DNA from 3 places in the Dehalobacter restrictus DSM 9455 genome. Region 3 is predicted to be linked to each of the others. Evidence: a T-box and tRNA genes for the amino acid it is inferred to sense, from the RefSeq annotation. Region 3 holds a T-box; the other regions hold tRNA genes.
The links. The T-box of region 3 lies ahead of leuS (leucine--tRNA ligase). A T-box ahead of a tRNA ligase gene usually reads a tRNA of that ligase, here a tRNA-Leu.
Positions count from the first base shown of each region.

Region 1: it encodes a tRNA-Leu, which carries the amino acid that the T-box ahead of leuS (leucine--tRNA ligase) is inferred to sense. The anticodon was not compared.
Region 2: it encodes a tRNA-Leu, which carries the amino acid that the T-box ahead of leuS (leucine--tRNA ligase) is inferred to sense. The anticodon was not compared.

Region 1 is NZ_CP007033.1:1,840,203-1,845,106, reverse strand. Features, by position in the region: partial or broken gene DEHRE_RS08835 (IS1182 family transposase) at 47-1,650, shown strand; tRNA gene DEHRE_RS08830 (tRNA-Leu) at 2,005-2,091, opposite strand; gene DEHRE_RS08820 (IS1182 family transposase) at 2,661-4,130, shown strand; gene DEHRE_RS15000 (hypothetical protein) at 4,303-4,449, opposite strand.
Region 2 is NZ_CP007033.1:1,809,836-1,814,739, reverse strand. Features, by position in the region: gene DEHRE_RS08690 (DNA polymerase III subunit alpha) at 1-2,686, shown strand, start outside; gene coaD (pantetheine-phosphate adenylyltransferase) at 2,785-3,270, shown strand; gene DEHRE_RS08680 (putative signal transducing protein) at 3,292-3,489, shown strand; tRNA gene DEHRE_RS08675 (tRNA-Leu) at 3,600-3,686, shown strand; gene DEHRE_RS08670 (hypothetical protein) at 4,084-4,455, shown strand; gene DEHRE_RS14805 (hypothetical protein) at 4,764-4,904, shown strand, end outside.
Region 3 is NZ_CP007033.1:570,220-575,123, reverse strand. Features, by position in the region: gene leuS (leucine--tRNA ligase) at 1-1,788, opposite strand, end outside; T-box leader at 1,908-2,102, opposite strand; gene rsfS (ribosome silencing factor) at 2,131-2,478, opposite strand; gene yqeK (bis(5'-nucleosyl)-tetraphosphatase (symmetrical) YqeK) at 2,482-3,066, opposite strand; gene DEHRE_RS02770 (RNA recognition motif domain-containing protein) at 3,270-3,524, opposite strand; gene nadD (nicotinate-nucleotide adenylyltransferase) at 3,606-4,247, opposite strand; gene yhbY (ribosome assembly RNA-binding protein YhbY) at 4,389-4,679, opposite strand; gene obgE (GTPase ObgE) at 4,681-4,904, opposite strand, start outside.

The sequences.
Region 1 (4,904 bases), 1.3 Mb from region 3:
AGCAAAAGCGGGCTCAAAGAGCCCGCAAATACTGTATAATTTAGTTATGCAACTAAATAAATTACACAACAAAAATTATACAGAATATCATGATGGGTATCAATTAGTTTTACCATTTAATTTTGAGGTATTAATACCGGAGGATGACTCCGTTCGACTGCTCAGCCACATACTGGAGGGATTAAACTACAAAGAGCTCTATCAGGCATACTCTTCTACCGGAAGAAAACCTGCAGTCGAACCAAAAATCCTATTCAAGGTGCTGACTTATGCTTACATGAACAATATCTATTCGAGCAGAAATATTGAGAAAGCCTGCCGAAGAGATATTAATTTCATGTGGCTCTTGGGGGGAAATCCGACCCCGGATCATTCGACCATTGCCCGGTTTCGAAAAGACTATCTCGTCGATGCCATCGACGGATTATTTTATCAAATGGTCATCTATCTGCATCAGATCGGCGAAGTAGCCTTCGAAAATCTGTTCATCGACGGGACAAAAATTGAAGCGAGTGCCAATCGTTATACCTTCGTTTGGAAGAAGGCAGTGAGCAAAAATGAAAGCAAAATGTTTACTAAGATACAAGGTTGCCTGGAGAAAATTAATGAAACCTACCATACAAATTTCAGCGTCAACAAAGATAGCCTGTGCCGTGATCTGGCGGGAATAGTCATGTATTTAGAGGAGAAGCAAAAAGAAGAAAACATCGAATTTGTTTATGGCATTGGCAAACGGAAGACAGAATTGCAGCGATATACCGAACAAATCAAAGAATTTTCCTTACGTCAGGCAGAATACGATAAACATAATGCTCTGTTTAATGGCAGAAATAGCTACTCCAAGACAGACACGGATGCCACCTTCATGCATATGAAAGACGACCATATGCGCAATGCCCAGCTAAAGCCGGCTTACAATGTTCAGATTGGAGTCGAAGGCGAATACATAACGGGCATGAATATTTTTCAAGACAGAAACGACTTAAACACGCTGATCCCCTTTTTAAAAGAGATGGAGGGCCGCTTAAAATACCGGTACAAGAACATCATTGCCGACTCCGGCTATGAAAGTGAAGAAAACTATCTGTATCTGGAGAAGCAAAGACAGGCCTGTTACATCAAGCCGCAAACGTATGAGCAATGGAAGAAAAGAAGTTTTAAAAATGATATCAGCAAACGAGAAAACATGGATTACAATGCCGAAAAAGACGAATACACCTGCAGTAACGGCAAGCAACTTAAACCTGCAGGAATCACAAATAGAATGTCAGCAACCGGTTATCGGTCTGAAATAACGGTATATGAATGCGAGGACTGCCAAGGCTGTCTCAAGAGAGAGAAGTGTACAAAGTCCAAAGGAAACCGACGGATGCAGGTTTCCAAGAAATTCATCGAGAAACGCCAGGTATCCTATGAGAATATTACATCCGAAAAAGTATCTTACTTAGGGTAAATCGGTCTATTCAGGCGGAAGGCGCCTTCGGGGTCTTGAAGAACGATTACAACTTCAATCGTTTCTTAACACGCGGCAAAGTAAGTGTGAAAAATGAGTTTATGCTGTTGTGCTTTGGATATAACTTCAACAAGCTTCATGCTAAAATACAGAATGAGCGCATTGGGAAACCGCTTCACCGGCTAAAGACGGCTTGATACTAGCGGGATAGACTGCTTACTTCCAAAGACATATCGATTACAAAGACCAAAGATTAGGCGATGCAATGTCTAACCAGCATAAGCGGAGCATGGATTGCGCAGCGCGGCTTTTTGCGCCACGGAGGGCGCAACTTGCCGAAAGCGGGTAGACATTGCATCACCCTGCCTTCTTGAGCCTTATTAGTCATACCTATGACTATCCAGTTATGAAAAAAGCCAGCTAAAACCTATAACGATTTTGCTGGCTACTTATTTAACTATTGGAGAAGGCGGTATTGCCCCACTACATTTGTAGTTTTGCAACACCGCCTTTTTAGTGCCCTCATGAATAGCGGGTTTTTAGACGAATTTTGGTGCGGCCGAGAGGACTTGAACCTCCACGAGCGTAAGCCCACTAGTACCTGAAACTAGCGCGTCTGCCAGTTCCGCCACGGCCGCATCGACAGATTACATTATATTTGATGGTTCTATGCTTTGTCAACACAAAAGCGTAAAATACGCAATTGTTCGTTTTTCTGAAACCATTAGTTATAATTAAATCCCCCTGAGTGACTATTTTGTACTGAAAAGATGATTTAGCTTAATGTTAGTTATATCTTTTTATAGACCGAATAAGTGAATTAAGCATATAATGCATTACATATATTACCAACGGCTTAGAAAGGAGTGTTAAAAAATGTTTTTCTTTCCATTATTTGCTGGATTTGCGCTTGGAAGGTTATGGTCTCGTAACTACTATTGGTAAAATTTCTTATAAAGGGGCTAAGAGGTTAATTCCCTTAGCCATAAACATATAATGAATTAACCGTGAAACTTAATGGAACTTACGGTGCATATGGAGGTAGTTTTGCTATAACCAAAGAAAAGAAGGGCATTCAAAACGAGGCCACTGAAAAAGTGGTACCTGAACCTCAAAAGCAAAAGAGCTGGAATTACGAAGAAAGAAGTAATTCCAGCTCTTTTTTGATACAATTAAATAGAGAAAAAACTTCAGCGCAGGTAATCATATGATAAAGAAACAAACAAGCCTGGCCTTAAGTCCCTATATGGGCATATACGATTTGATCATACCCAAAGATAATTTATTGCGACAGATGAACGAATTAGTGGATTTTAATTTTATCTACGACGAGTTGGTTAATGTCTATTGTCAAAATAATGGACGAGGTGCAATAGATCCAGTTCGGATGTTCAAATACCTTTTACTAAAAAGCATTTTCGACATATCAGATGTTGATGTGGTGGAGCGATCAAAATACGATATGTCATTTAAATATTTTCTTGATATGACACCGGAAGAAGAAGTCATTGACCCCAGTTCACTGACCAAGTTCAGAAAGCTACGGCTCAAAGATACAAACCTGCTGGATCTATTGATCCAAAAAACAGTTGGAATCGCTTTGGAAAAAGGTATTATAAAAAGCAAAGCCATCATAGTAGATTCTACCCATACCCAGGCAAGATACAATCAAAAATCACCTCGGGAGCATTTAATAGAATGTTCTAAGAGGCTACGCAAAGCCGTCTATGCCATAGATGATAAGATGAAAGAGCAATTCCCGGCAAAAGTTAATAATGGCTTACTGGAAGATGAACTAGCGTATTGCCAAAAACTAATAACGGTCATTGAAAACGCAGAACACATTTCCGGTTACCCTGCTGTAAGAGAAAAACTAAATATGCTAAAAGAAGTGGTTGAGGATGACCATGAACAATTAGCCTTAATGTCAAAGGATGCCGATGCCAAAATGGGTCATAAAACAGCGGATACAGCCTTTTTCGGATATAAAACTCATCTAGCCATGACGGAAGAACGGATCATAACTGCCGCAGTTGTTACATCAGGAGAAAAACATGACGGGAAACAACTTCAGGCCCTGGTAGAAAAAAGTGAACAAGCAGGAATTGAAGTTACAGATATCATTGGTGATGCAGCCTATTCCGAAAAAGATAACATCGTATATACGAAAGAAAATAACATCAATCTGGTTTCTAAGCTGAGTAAAACAGTGACACATCAACAATCGAACCGAATAAATCCCAATATATTTGAATTTAATAAAGATTGTCAGATGTATGTTTGTCAGGCTGGACATATGAGCTTTAAAAAGACAAGCACCCGGCCTAAAAAACATGCTAAAGACGGTACAGGAACGGTAGAATCCTACTTATTCGACGTGGAAAAATGCAAAATCTGCCCCTATAAAGCAGGCTGCTATAAAGACGGGGCAAAAACCAAAACATATTCTGTAACGATAAAACACCACACGCATGAAGAACAGGCCATATTTCAGGATAGCGAATATTTCAAAGAAAAGTCAAAGGAACGTTACAAAATTGAGGCAAAAAACAGCGAGCTAAAACATAGACATGGGTATGGTGTTGCATCTGCTTCAGGCATATTTGGTATGCAGCTACAAGCGGCGACCACAATATTTGCTGTTAATTTAAAAAGAATTATAACTTTAATGGGTTAAAAAGAGAGTGATAAACTAAGCCATTACATATAAGAATTGAAAAACCAGGAGAATGAGTCAATATATCTCATCTTCTGGTTTTTTGGTTGTGTGGTTTAAGCGAAAAACAAAGTGTTTTTCAGTGGCCTCATTCAAACCCCACTTTTCTTATTTTATTAAAATTTTTTAGAATTTAGAAGATAACTCCTAAAGCAATTAAAATTAATATTGCAATGGCAATGATCCCGACTCCAGCTCCACCATAAATAGGAGCTACGGGAGCAACCGGAGCTACAGGTGCCATAGGTCTGCAACAACATCCACCGCCGTATCTAAACATAATATTCTCCTCCTTTCAAAATTGATTTAAATTAGAAAACAATACCCAAAGCGATTAACAGAAGAATAATTACAACAACGATTGCAATACCACAACCACAACCACCGAGACCTCCTGCTGCGCCCCCAACTACTCCATCATAAGCCATTTTTTGAATGCCCCCTTTCCTCATAAAGAATAAACAGCTAGAGAATATAGCTCATAAGAATATCATAAGAACTTTATAGGCCAACTGATCTAATTTTATTTAGAGCCATTAACGTGTAAGTTAAATAAGTTATTCTCTAGTGTCCTTACACTATATGAGACACGACTGAGAAATGGTACTATATGGAAAAAAGGATAATAACTGCTAAAATGTTAGGGGCATATACGTTTGGAGTTTTACTAGGATTTTATTAAGGAACTTAAATAGGCTGAGTAACTGGTATTAGTTTCTTTATCAATAAAAAAAT
Region 2 (4,904 bases), 1.2 Mb from region 3:
GAAAAGCAAGCAGGAGATGAATTTGCTTTTTGGGGAGACGCCCGAGGTTTTACGCCAGACGAATGAGATTGCGGAGCGCTGCAACGTCAGCTTTTCGTTTGGCCAGCATTATCTGCCGGTCTACGAGGTTCCGGAAGGCTGCACCCTGGACGAGTACCTGCGGGAATTATGCTGGAAGGCGTTCCCGGTATTCTACCCGGAGGAAACGCCGGAACAGCGCGAGCGGCTGGAATATGAGCTTGGGATTATTACCCAGACTGGTTTTTCCGGGTATTTTTTGATTGTGTCCGATTTCTGCCGGTATGCCCGGGAGCATGATGTTGCAGTCGGTCCGGGGCGTGGTTCAGCAGCTGCGAGTATGGTTGCGTACTTGCTTGGCATCACCTCCGTGGAGCCACTGCGCCATGATCTTCTTTTTGAACGTTTTTTAAATCCGGAAAGGATATCCATGCCGGATATTGATATCGACTTTGACCCGGAAGGCCGGGAAAAAGTCATCAAATATGTAACAGAAAAGTATGGGGAAGAGAAGGTTTGCCAGATCATTACGTTTGGTACCATGGGTGCCAAGGGCGTGCTGAGGGATGTCGGAAGAGTCCTGAATATACCGCTCAGCAAAGTCGATAAAGTCGCCAAAGCGGTACCGTATGAATTGGGCATGACGCTGGAAAGAGCGCTGGCCGTTTCTCCTGAATTGCAGAAAATGGTTAGGGAAGAAGAGGAAATCAAAAAGTTGTATGAGATTTCCAAGTCCCTGGAGGGGATGCCGCGGCATGCTTCCACGCATGCTGCCGGCGTCGTGATTGCCAGGGACGAATTGACCAGTTACCTTCCACTTCAGAAAACCTCCGACGGGCTCTTGATGACGCAGTTTCCGATGAAAACGGTTGAGGAGATCGGACTGCTGAAGATGGATTTCCTGGGTCTGCGGAACCTGACGATCCTGACCAAAGCGCTTGCAAATATTGAACAGGCCCGCGATATCCGGCTTGACCTGAACCATTTGCCGCTCGACGACCAAGCGACGTATCAGCTGCTTTCCGAAGGGAACAGTACAGGTGTATTTCAGCTGGAAAGCGGTGGCATGCGGGCCATCTTAAAAGATTTGAAGCCCAATTGTTTTGAAGATATTATTGCGGTAAACGCGCTGTACCGGCCCGGTCCGATGGAACAGATTCCGGAGTTCGTGCGCCGGAAGCATGGCGGGCTGATCAAAGTCCTGCATTCAAAAATAGAAGAGATTTTAAGACCGACCTACGGGATTATCGTCTACCAGGAACAGGTCATGCAGATAGCTCAGAATCTTGGCGGATACTCTCTTGGACGAGCAGATCTTCTGCGCAGGGCCATGGGAAAAAAAGACAAGAAGATCATGGCCGAAGAAAAGCAGAATTTTATCTACGGCCTGCAGGACAGCGGCGGTGAATGGATTGTGCCGGGAGCGCTCCGTCTGGGTATAGGTGAAAAGGAAGCTGAAGAGATTTTTGATCTGATGGCCAAATTTGCCGAGTACGGATTCAATAAGGGGCATGCCACGGCTTATGCGATGATCTCATATCAGACAGCGTATCTGAAGGCGAATTATCCGCTCGAATACACTGCAGCGCTGCTGAGTTCCGTAATCGGCGCATCAGATAAAGTCACTTTTTACATTCAGGAAGCCAGGAGCAGCGGCATTGAGATTCTGCCGCCCGATGTCCAGTACAGTTACCGGGATTTTACCATAGAACACGGAGCGATACGTTTCGGGCTCGAGGCGATCCGCAATGTCGGGACACAGGTGGTTGACAGGATCATCGCCGAAAGAGCTAACGGCCCGTTTGCGTCGTTTTATGACTTTATTGTACGCATGGATGCTAAAGTTCTAAACAAACGAACCCTTGAAAGTCTGATTAAGGCCGGCGCGTTTCAGTCACTGTGCAGCCGCGCTCAGGCTATGAAAGTCCTGGATCAGGCCCTGGAGCTGGCCCAGAACCGGCAAAAGGACAACGAATCCGGCCAGATGTCTTTGTTTGATCTCGACCAGGACCTCGATGAAGGGTTGCGTATGCCTGAAATACCGGAATTCAGCGAGAGCGAGATCCTAAAGATGGAGAGGGAGTATATCGGTATTTATCTCACAGCCCATCCGCTTTATTCCGTGAATGACCTATTAAGGAAAATCACGAGTTCAGAAATTGCGGCCTGTCTCGAAAGTGCGGAAGAAAAAAAGGTCATTCTGGGTGGGATAATAAATTCTTATCGGCAAACAATAACGAAAAAAGGGGAAATGATGGCTACCTTCTTACTGGAGGATCTGACCGGAACGATTGAGGTTCTGGTATTCCCCAGATTGTTTCCGGAAGTTGTCAGGATGGACAACGACCATATTGTGGTTGTTCACGGTCGTTATTATGTGAATGAAGATGAAAAGAAAATATTTGCTGAAAAAGTTCTGCCGATCGAGGAATGCAGCGTCAAACCGGATAAATTGTTTCTGAAGATTCCAAGCAATCAGGATACGGAACTGACCGATAAGATCCTGGCAATCCTTGGGGCATTTCGCGGAACGCATCCTGTCTATTTCTTTTGCCAGGATAATAAGAAGACCTTTGAGATAAGTCCAAATTATTTTGTCAGGCCATCTGAAGAGCTTGACAGGGCGCTTATTGCGCTTTTGGGAAATGATCAGGTAAGATGGCAATAAAAATTTGTTGGAAGAGGCAGGATATTGTTACTTTGGGGCGAATCCCATAAATAGATTTTATGACGCTGAGATATTTTCTGAACTGAAGGAGATTTTTTGTGCGAACTGCGATATACCCGGGGACATTCGATCCAGTAACCAATGGGCACCTTGATATCCTGCATAGAGCTATTTACCTTTTTGACCGTGTCATTGTGGCGGTAGCTTCCGAAAGTAACAAACAGACGCTTTTTTCATTGGAAGAAAGGCAGGAACTGTTGAGATGCGAAACCAGCGATATGAAAAATGTTGAAGTCAAGTCTTTTGGCGGTCTGACTGTGGATTTTGCGCGTGAATGCGGAGCTGTTGCGCTGATCAGAGGCTTGCGGGCCATGACGGATTTCGAATACGAATTTCAGCTGGCTTTGATGAATAAAAAGCTGGCTCCCGACATCGAGACCGTCTTTTTAATGACAAAAAGCGAGTATTCGTTCATCAGTTCCAGCTCGATCAAATCGGCGGCAAGTCTGAAAGGAGATGTTTCAGGATTAGTTCCGCCAAATGTGGAGAAAGCAATGATTCAAAAGTATAATAAGATGGTCTAAATGCTTATTGGAGGATAGAATATGTGGACAGTCATTTATATAGCACCAAATAAAGCAGTCGCTGAAAAATATCAAAAAGCATTTGCAGACGAAGGTATTTTAGTCCAGCTAAAAGCAGTAGGTTCCCAAGAATCCGTCGACGTAAGCGTCGAAATACTCGTGCCGGAGTCGGAGGCTGAGGAAGCCAACGAGATCCTGACCGGTATTATGCGTTCATAATCCAAGTTGTCTTTATCGGAGTAAAAAATAATATGAAAATGGCCGTAAAAAAAGTGGCAATGTACTTGCGTTTTTGACGCTGATATTATAAAATAGCAAAAGTAAGGCGTGCCGAAGTGGCGGAATTGGCAGACGCGTCGGTCTCAAAAACCGATATCTGTGAGGATGTGCCGGTTCGACCCCGGCCTTCGGCACCATGAAATTTAAAGGCTTTTGGGCCTTTTTATTTTTTGCCCAAATGTATTGAAATTTATATTTGTACAGATTTTTTTAGGCAGATAACACAAGAAGAGGGCGATATTATTTCATCCTCTTCTTTGCATTATTATTTGGACTTTTGATCATCCCTATTTAGATGGAAAATCAGTGTAAAAGAAGGATTTTAGTATATGACTGTAAAATATATGCTAAATTAGCAAAAGATTCTTGTTAATGTATAAAACAAGGTATATAGGAGGAAAATCATGGATTTTATTGATGAATTGATATGAGGGGAAACGAACAAAGGCAACTGTTGATAAATTTAAGGAAATAGTAAAAAAATCATACAACCAATTTCTAAATGAGATAGTTAATGATCGGCTAAAAGCTGCGATGGGTGATTCAGAAAAGGTTGAACAAGAACCACAGGAGGCAGCAACTACTGTACAGAAGGATCAGGAATTAAAAAATAAAATAGAGACAACACAAGAAGAGTTAGAATATTATTATGCAGTAAAAAGTGTTTTGAATCCGGCAGTTAATTCATCAAGGATATTCTTTAGAGATACCGAATCATATTTTGGTATTCTATTGGATGATAATAAACTAAAGTGGATATGTAGATTAGGCTTAAATGCACAGCAGAAATATTTATACATTCCTGATGAGAATAAACACCCGATTCGAATTCAAATATCGGACGTTGATGATATCTATAACTATCAAACACAGCTGATAGAATCAGTAAAAAGATACCTATCGTAAGAGTATATATAGGAAGAGCATGATCAATCATGCTCAGATTACTGACGAACCCCATGATTAAAAATTAATGGGGTTCGTTTTTGTTTTATTTAAGCATACGAAAGAATATTCTTGTCAGAATAAAGTAAACACATTTAAAAGGCTCAGATTTTATTTCATGAGCCTTTACTATTTGTATAAATTAACATATATCATACATAATAGAATAATGTATTAAAGAAAAGTTTAATTAATTTGCTTGTATATATATGGAAAGTAGGTTAAAATAAATGTACAAGAAATATCGATTAGAACGGAGGGGAAGAGAGGTGGCGAGTGCAAAAACAGCAGTTCTTAATACGACAAAAAAATCTGGAAGATTTGATATTCTACGCGAATCACTATCTTTGTCCCTTGATAGAAAAACTGCAAGAGCTATACACAAGGCAAAGAAAGATGCGCAAAAAGAG
Region 3 (4,904 bases):
CTCCTCAGGGCTGACGACATTTCCTTTGGATTTGGACATCTTGGAACCGTCCATGCAGACCATTCCCTGGGTAAGCAGATTTGCAAACGGCTCATCCACCTGGAGGTAGCCAAAATCTCTCAGGGCTTTAGTAAAAAAGCGTGAATAGAGCAGATGCAGGATCGCATGCTCAACACCGCCGACATACTGGTCGACGTTCATCCATTTGGCCGCGTTTTTCTCGTCAAAAGCCTTATCCGGATTCCGCGGGTCACAATACCTCAGATAGTACCACGAAGAGCACATGAAGGTGTCCATCGTATCGGTTTCTCTTCTGGCAGGGCCTCCGCACTTCGTACAAGTTGTCTGCACAAAGCTCTGGGAAGTGGTCAGCGGATTCTCACCGGCCTTGAACACGACATCATCGGGCAGCATCACCGGCAGCTGATCATCCGGCACAGGCACAACGCCGCACGTATCACAGTAAATCATCGGAATTGGCGCACCCCAATAGCGCTGACGGGAAATCAGCCAGTCCCTAAGGCGGTAATTGATTCTACGCTCACCAAGCTGCAGCTTTTCCAGTTTGGCAGCCATCTTGCCCCAGGCCGTCCGGTTATCCAGTCCGTCAAAATCAAGGGAGTTGACCATGGTCCCGTCTTCAATATAAGCTTCTTTCATCGGCATATCTTTATCTGCAGCGGAAACTTTAGGATCAAGAATGACTCTCGCAATCGGCAGACCGTACTTCCCGGCAAAGGCAAAATCTCTTTCATCATGTCCCGGGACCCCCATAACAGCCCCGGTTCCATATTCGAGAAGAACGTAATTGGCAATCCAGATCGGGATCCTTTCTCCGCTTAATGGGTTGATGCAGTAGTGTCCGATAAACATCCCTTCTTTTTCTGCTTCCGATGAGGTTCTCGCAATTTCGTTCAAACCTTTCATCTTCTCGATAAAAGTGAGCACGCCTTGTTCATACTGTGTTCCTTTGACGAGCTGTGTAACCAGCGGATGTTCGGGGGCAAGAACCACATAGCTCACGCCAAAAATCGTATCGACTCTGGTTGTGAATACAGTGATCATATCTGTGGTGCCTTCAATTTTAAAATTGGCTTCGGCCCCTTCAGAGCGGCCAATCCAGTTGCGCTGCATGGTTTTTACTTTTTCCGGCCAGCCGGTGAGCTTATCAAGGTCGTTTAAGAGCTGTTCCGAATAATCCGTAATCTTGAAAAACCATTGTTCAAGATCTTTTTTGGTAACAGGTGTGTCGCAACGCTCGCAGGCACCGTCCACGACCTGTTCGTTAGCCAACACTGTCGCGCAGGACGGGCACCAGTTTACAGCGGCTTTCTTCTTATAGACCAAACCATGTTGATAGAACTGATTAAAAATCCATTGCGTCCAGTGGTAATACTCGGGGTGGCAGGTTGCAACTTCTCTATCCCAATCGTAAGAAATACCCATTTCCTGAAGCTGTCGCTTCATGTTCGCAATATTTTTCCAGGTCCACTCTGCCGGCGGTGTCTGATGCTTGATCGCGGCGTTTTCAGCGGGAAGGCCGAAGGCATCCCAGCCAATCGGGTGCAGCACATCATAGCCCTGCATCCTTTTGAAGCGGGCAATCACATCAACGATCGAATAATTGCGGACATGTCCCATATGTAAGTTTCCAGATGGGTATGGAAACATGGCAAGTGCATAGAACTTTTCTTTACCGCTATTCTCCTCAGTTTTTCCTGCTTTGTTCTCCAGCCAGGCTTTCTGCCATTTTGACTCAATCTCGTTGAATAAATATCTTTCCTGCATAGATCCGACCTCCAAAGTTCTTTCCAACAGAACAGCCTTTAGTTGTCCTGCCTTATGTTTCAAATGTTCATTCTTCTGGTAGATATTACTAGTCCAAAAATAGATAAAAACCCCCATCCCCAAGGGACGAGAGTTTGCTCCCGCGGTACCACCCTAATTCTGTGCGCTTAAAGATTATAACGGTTCTCACCGGCATCCGTTGCTGCCCGGACACTGCTCAGGAACGAGTTCCCCGCCTGGTGAAAACGGCTCACACCAACCGCCGTCTCTCTGATCCATCCCTTTCAGGTACTGCTTTCCTTCAAAGCGTAAAAATATTAGATTGGATATCCAAATTAAAATCTAATTATATAATACGACTTCCCGGGCATCGCCCCACAGTCTTTCCAGACTATAAAACTCTCTGGTATCTGGTGTCATAATATGTATAACCAGATCACCACAGTCGATCAGCACCCACTGAGCTTCAGGAAGCCCTTCTATCCTTAAAACCGGAATCCCGACCTCGGGCAATTTTTCTGCAAGGTACTCGATAATTGCTTTGGTCTGAGTCGTGCTGTTTCCCGTGGCAATCATAAAATAATCTGCAATGACGGATATTCCCTTTAAGTCAAGGGTCAGAATATTTCCGCCTCTTTTATCGTCAATAAAGTCAACTACTTTCTGCAGCTGGTCATGACTTATTTCCAAATTCTAACCTCCTTTAGACGCTTTTCCATTTTTCAAATCTTCATACGTCAGAATTGTCAGCGGATGAATCGGTTTATTGTTCTCCTTCAGATAGTACAAGGTATGCTCCACACAAGCCAGTGTACCTGTCTTAAGGTCATGATACAACTTCTGGCGAAGCTTGTCTACACCGGGGAAATTCCTCCCGGGTTCCGTGAGATCGACACTGTAGATCAACATTTCCAGAGGGGACATCCCCGGTCTCCCCAAGGTATGATTCGCAACCGCATTCAGGACATCCTCGTTTTTTATCGCGTAAAGAATCTGCAGCATATAAGCTGCGACTCTTCCGTGAATGACCTGGGGAATTTCCATATCTTCCGGATAAAGAATAAGGTTCCATTCCCGGGCTTTTTTCAGCTGCTCCAAATAAGTGTACTCCTTAGCCAGGTCATGGGTAAGGGCAGCTAAGCCCGCATCTCCCTCTTTTACACCGAACCTCGGGGCAAGTTCCACGGCCAGAGCCTCTACCCCAAGCGTGTGCTGAAATCTTTCCAGCGAAAGTTTTTGTGAGGCTAAAGTTCTGAAATATTCCAGCCGGTCGTTCACAACGTTCAACCTCTCTTATTTTACCGCTCCTTGCCATCCATGGGCGTCATACAAGAATACGGTACAGTTTGCTGTACCGTATTCTCTCGGGTCCAGGGTCTGAGAATGTAAGATAAACCAGGATTCTTCATGCTATTTATATAGAGTCCTACGACTCATTAAAGATCAGAATTTATCTTAACAGAAACCCCCAACCAAAAACATTAGACAGTTTGGCGAGGTCTCGCTTCGTTTACTGTCAATGAACGGCCATTGAACTCACTACCGTTAAGTTCTTCTGCTAAGCGCTCGGCATCCTCTGAAGCAACTTCTACAAAGCCAAAGCCTCTTGAGCGACCGGTTTCTCTGTCGGTAATGATTCTGCTGCCGATTACATTGCCAAACCGAGCAAAGTACTCAGTCAGTTCCTCTGAAGTCGTACTCCAGGGGAGATTGCCCACGTACAGGGTTTTTGTCATGGAATTCACCTCTAAAATAATTTTGTTTATAGTATGAAACAACTATTACTATAGTATACAATCCTATCGGAAGTCAAATGTTTATTTACTGATGTAAATATTATTTTCTATGATGAAACGCCGTACTTCTTCTGGAAGCAAATAACGAATAGACTTGTTATTCCAGATCCTTTTTCTGATATCTGTCGAAGATATAGCCAGAGCGGGAATTTCCATCTCGAATATTCTGTTTTGGGCATAAGGATATCTGTCAAATAATTCTCCCAAAAAACCACCAATTTCATACCCCGGTCTTGAAGCCCCGATAATTTTGGATATTCCAATAATTCCTTCTGCTTCCCGCCAGCTCAAAATATCCCGGAGCGCATCGGAACCGGTGATAAAAAAAAGTTCCTGTTCGGGGAACAACAGATGCAAGGCTTTTAAAGTGTCATAGGTGTATGAAGGGCCTTCTCTGTCGATCTCAATTCTGGATGCGATAAAATTCTCATTGTCGCGGATAGACATTTCGACCATCGCAAAACGCAGATCCGAATTTGCAATCTGATGATGGACTTTATGCGGAGGAATGCCTGTGGGGATGAATAAGACCTTATCAAGCGCAAATTCGACCCTGGCTGTCTCCGCAGCCACCAGATGGCCGTAATGAATTGGATTAAACGTTCCTCCCATGATGCCAATCCGGCATCCGCCAGCGATTGACTCGCGAACACTCCGTTCCATTATTTATCTCCTAAATTTTTATTATTAGACAAGTCTCCGTAACACTGTCTATAACGGAGACTGATCTCAGGAGAATACTTAAGTAAAATATGCTGAGAAATATCCCGCCTGCAAATTGTCCTCATTTACCAAGAAAATATGTCAGGGCAGCTCTATTTTTGGTTTTTCGCTGGCCTTCCGATAGAGCAGGAAATTCCGCCCGATCACCTGAACCAATTCTGAATGGGTAGCTTCGGCCAGCCCGGAGGCGATATTTTTCGGGGCATCGGCACAATTCTGGAGCACCCGTCCTTTAATCAGCTCTCTTGCCTCCAACGCATCGGCGGCCTGTTTAATCATATTATCTGTAATTTCATCTTTGCCAACGATTAAAATAGGTTCCATTTCATTCCCCATAGCCCTTAAAAACCTTTTCTGTTTGCCTGTCAGCATGCTATTGTCCTCCCTCCGACCATTCCAACTCCAACTTTCCGATCGATACTTTATTGCCTTCTTTGATCCCCTGTTCCTTCAGTGCATCGTCGACTCCCATCACTTTAAGGATATTCTGGAAGCGCATGACACCGTCATCCGTATCGAGGTAGGCCATCGCCGCATGTCTTTCAATCTCTTTGCCTGTAATGATATACATGCCGTCTTCACGCGTAATGACAAATC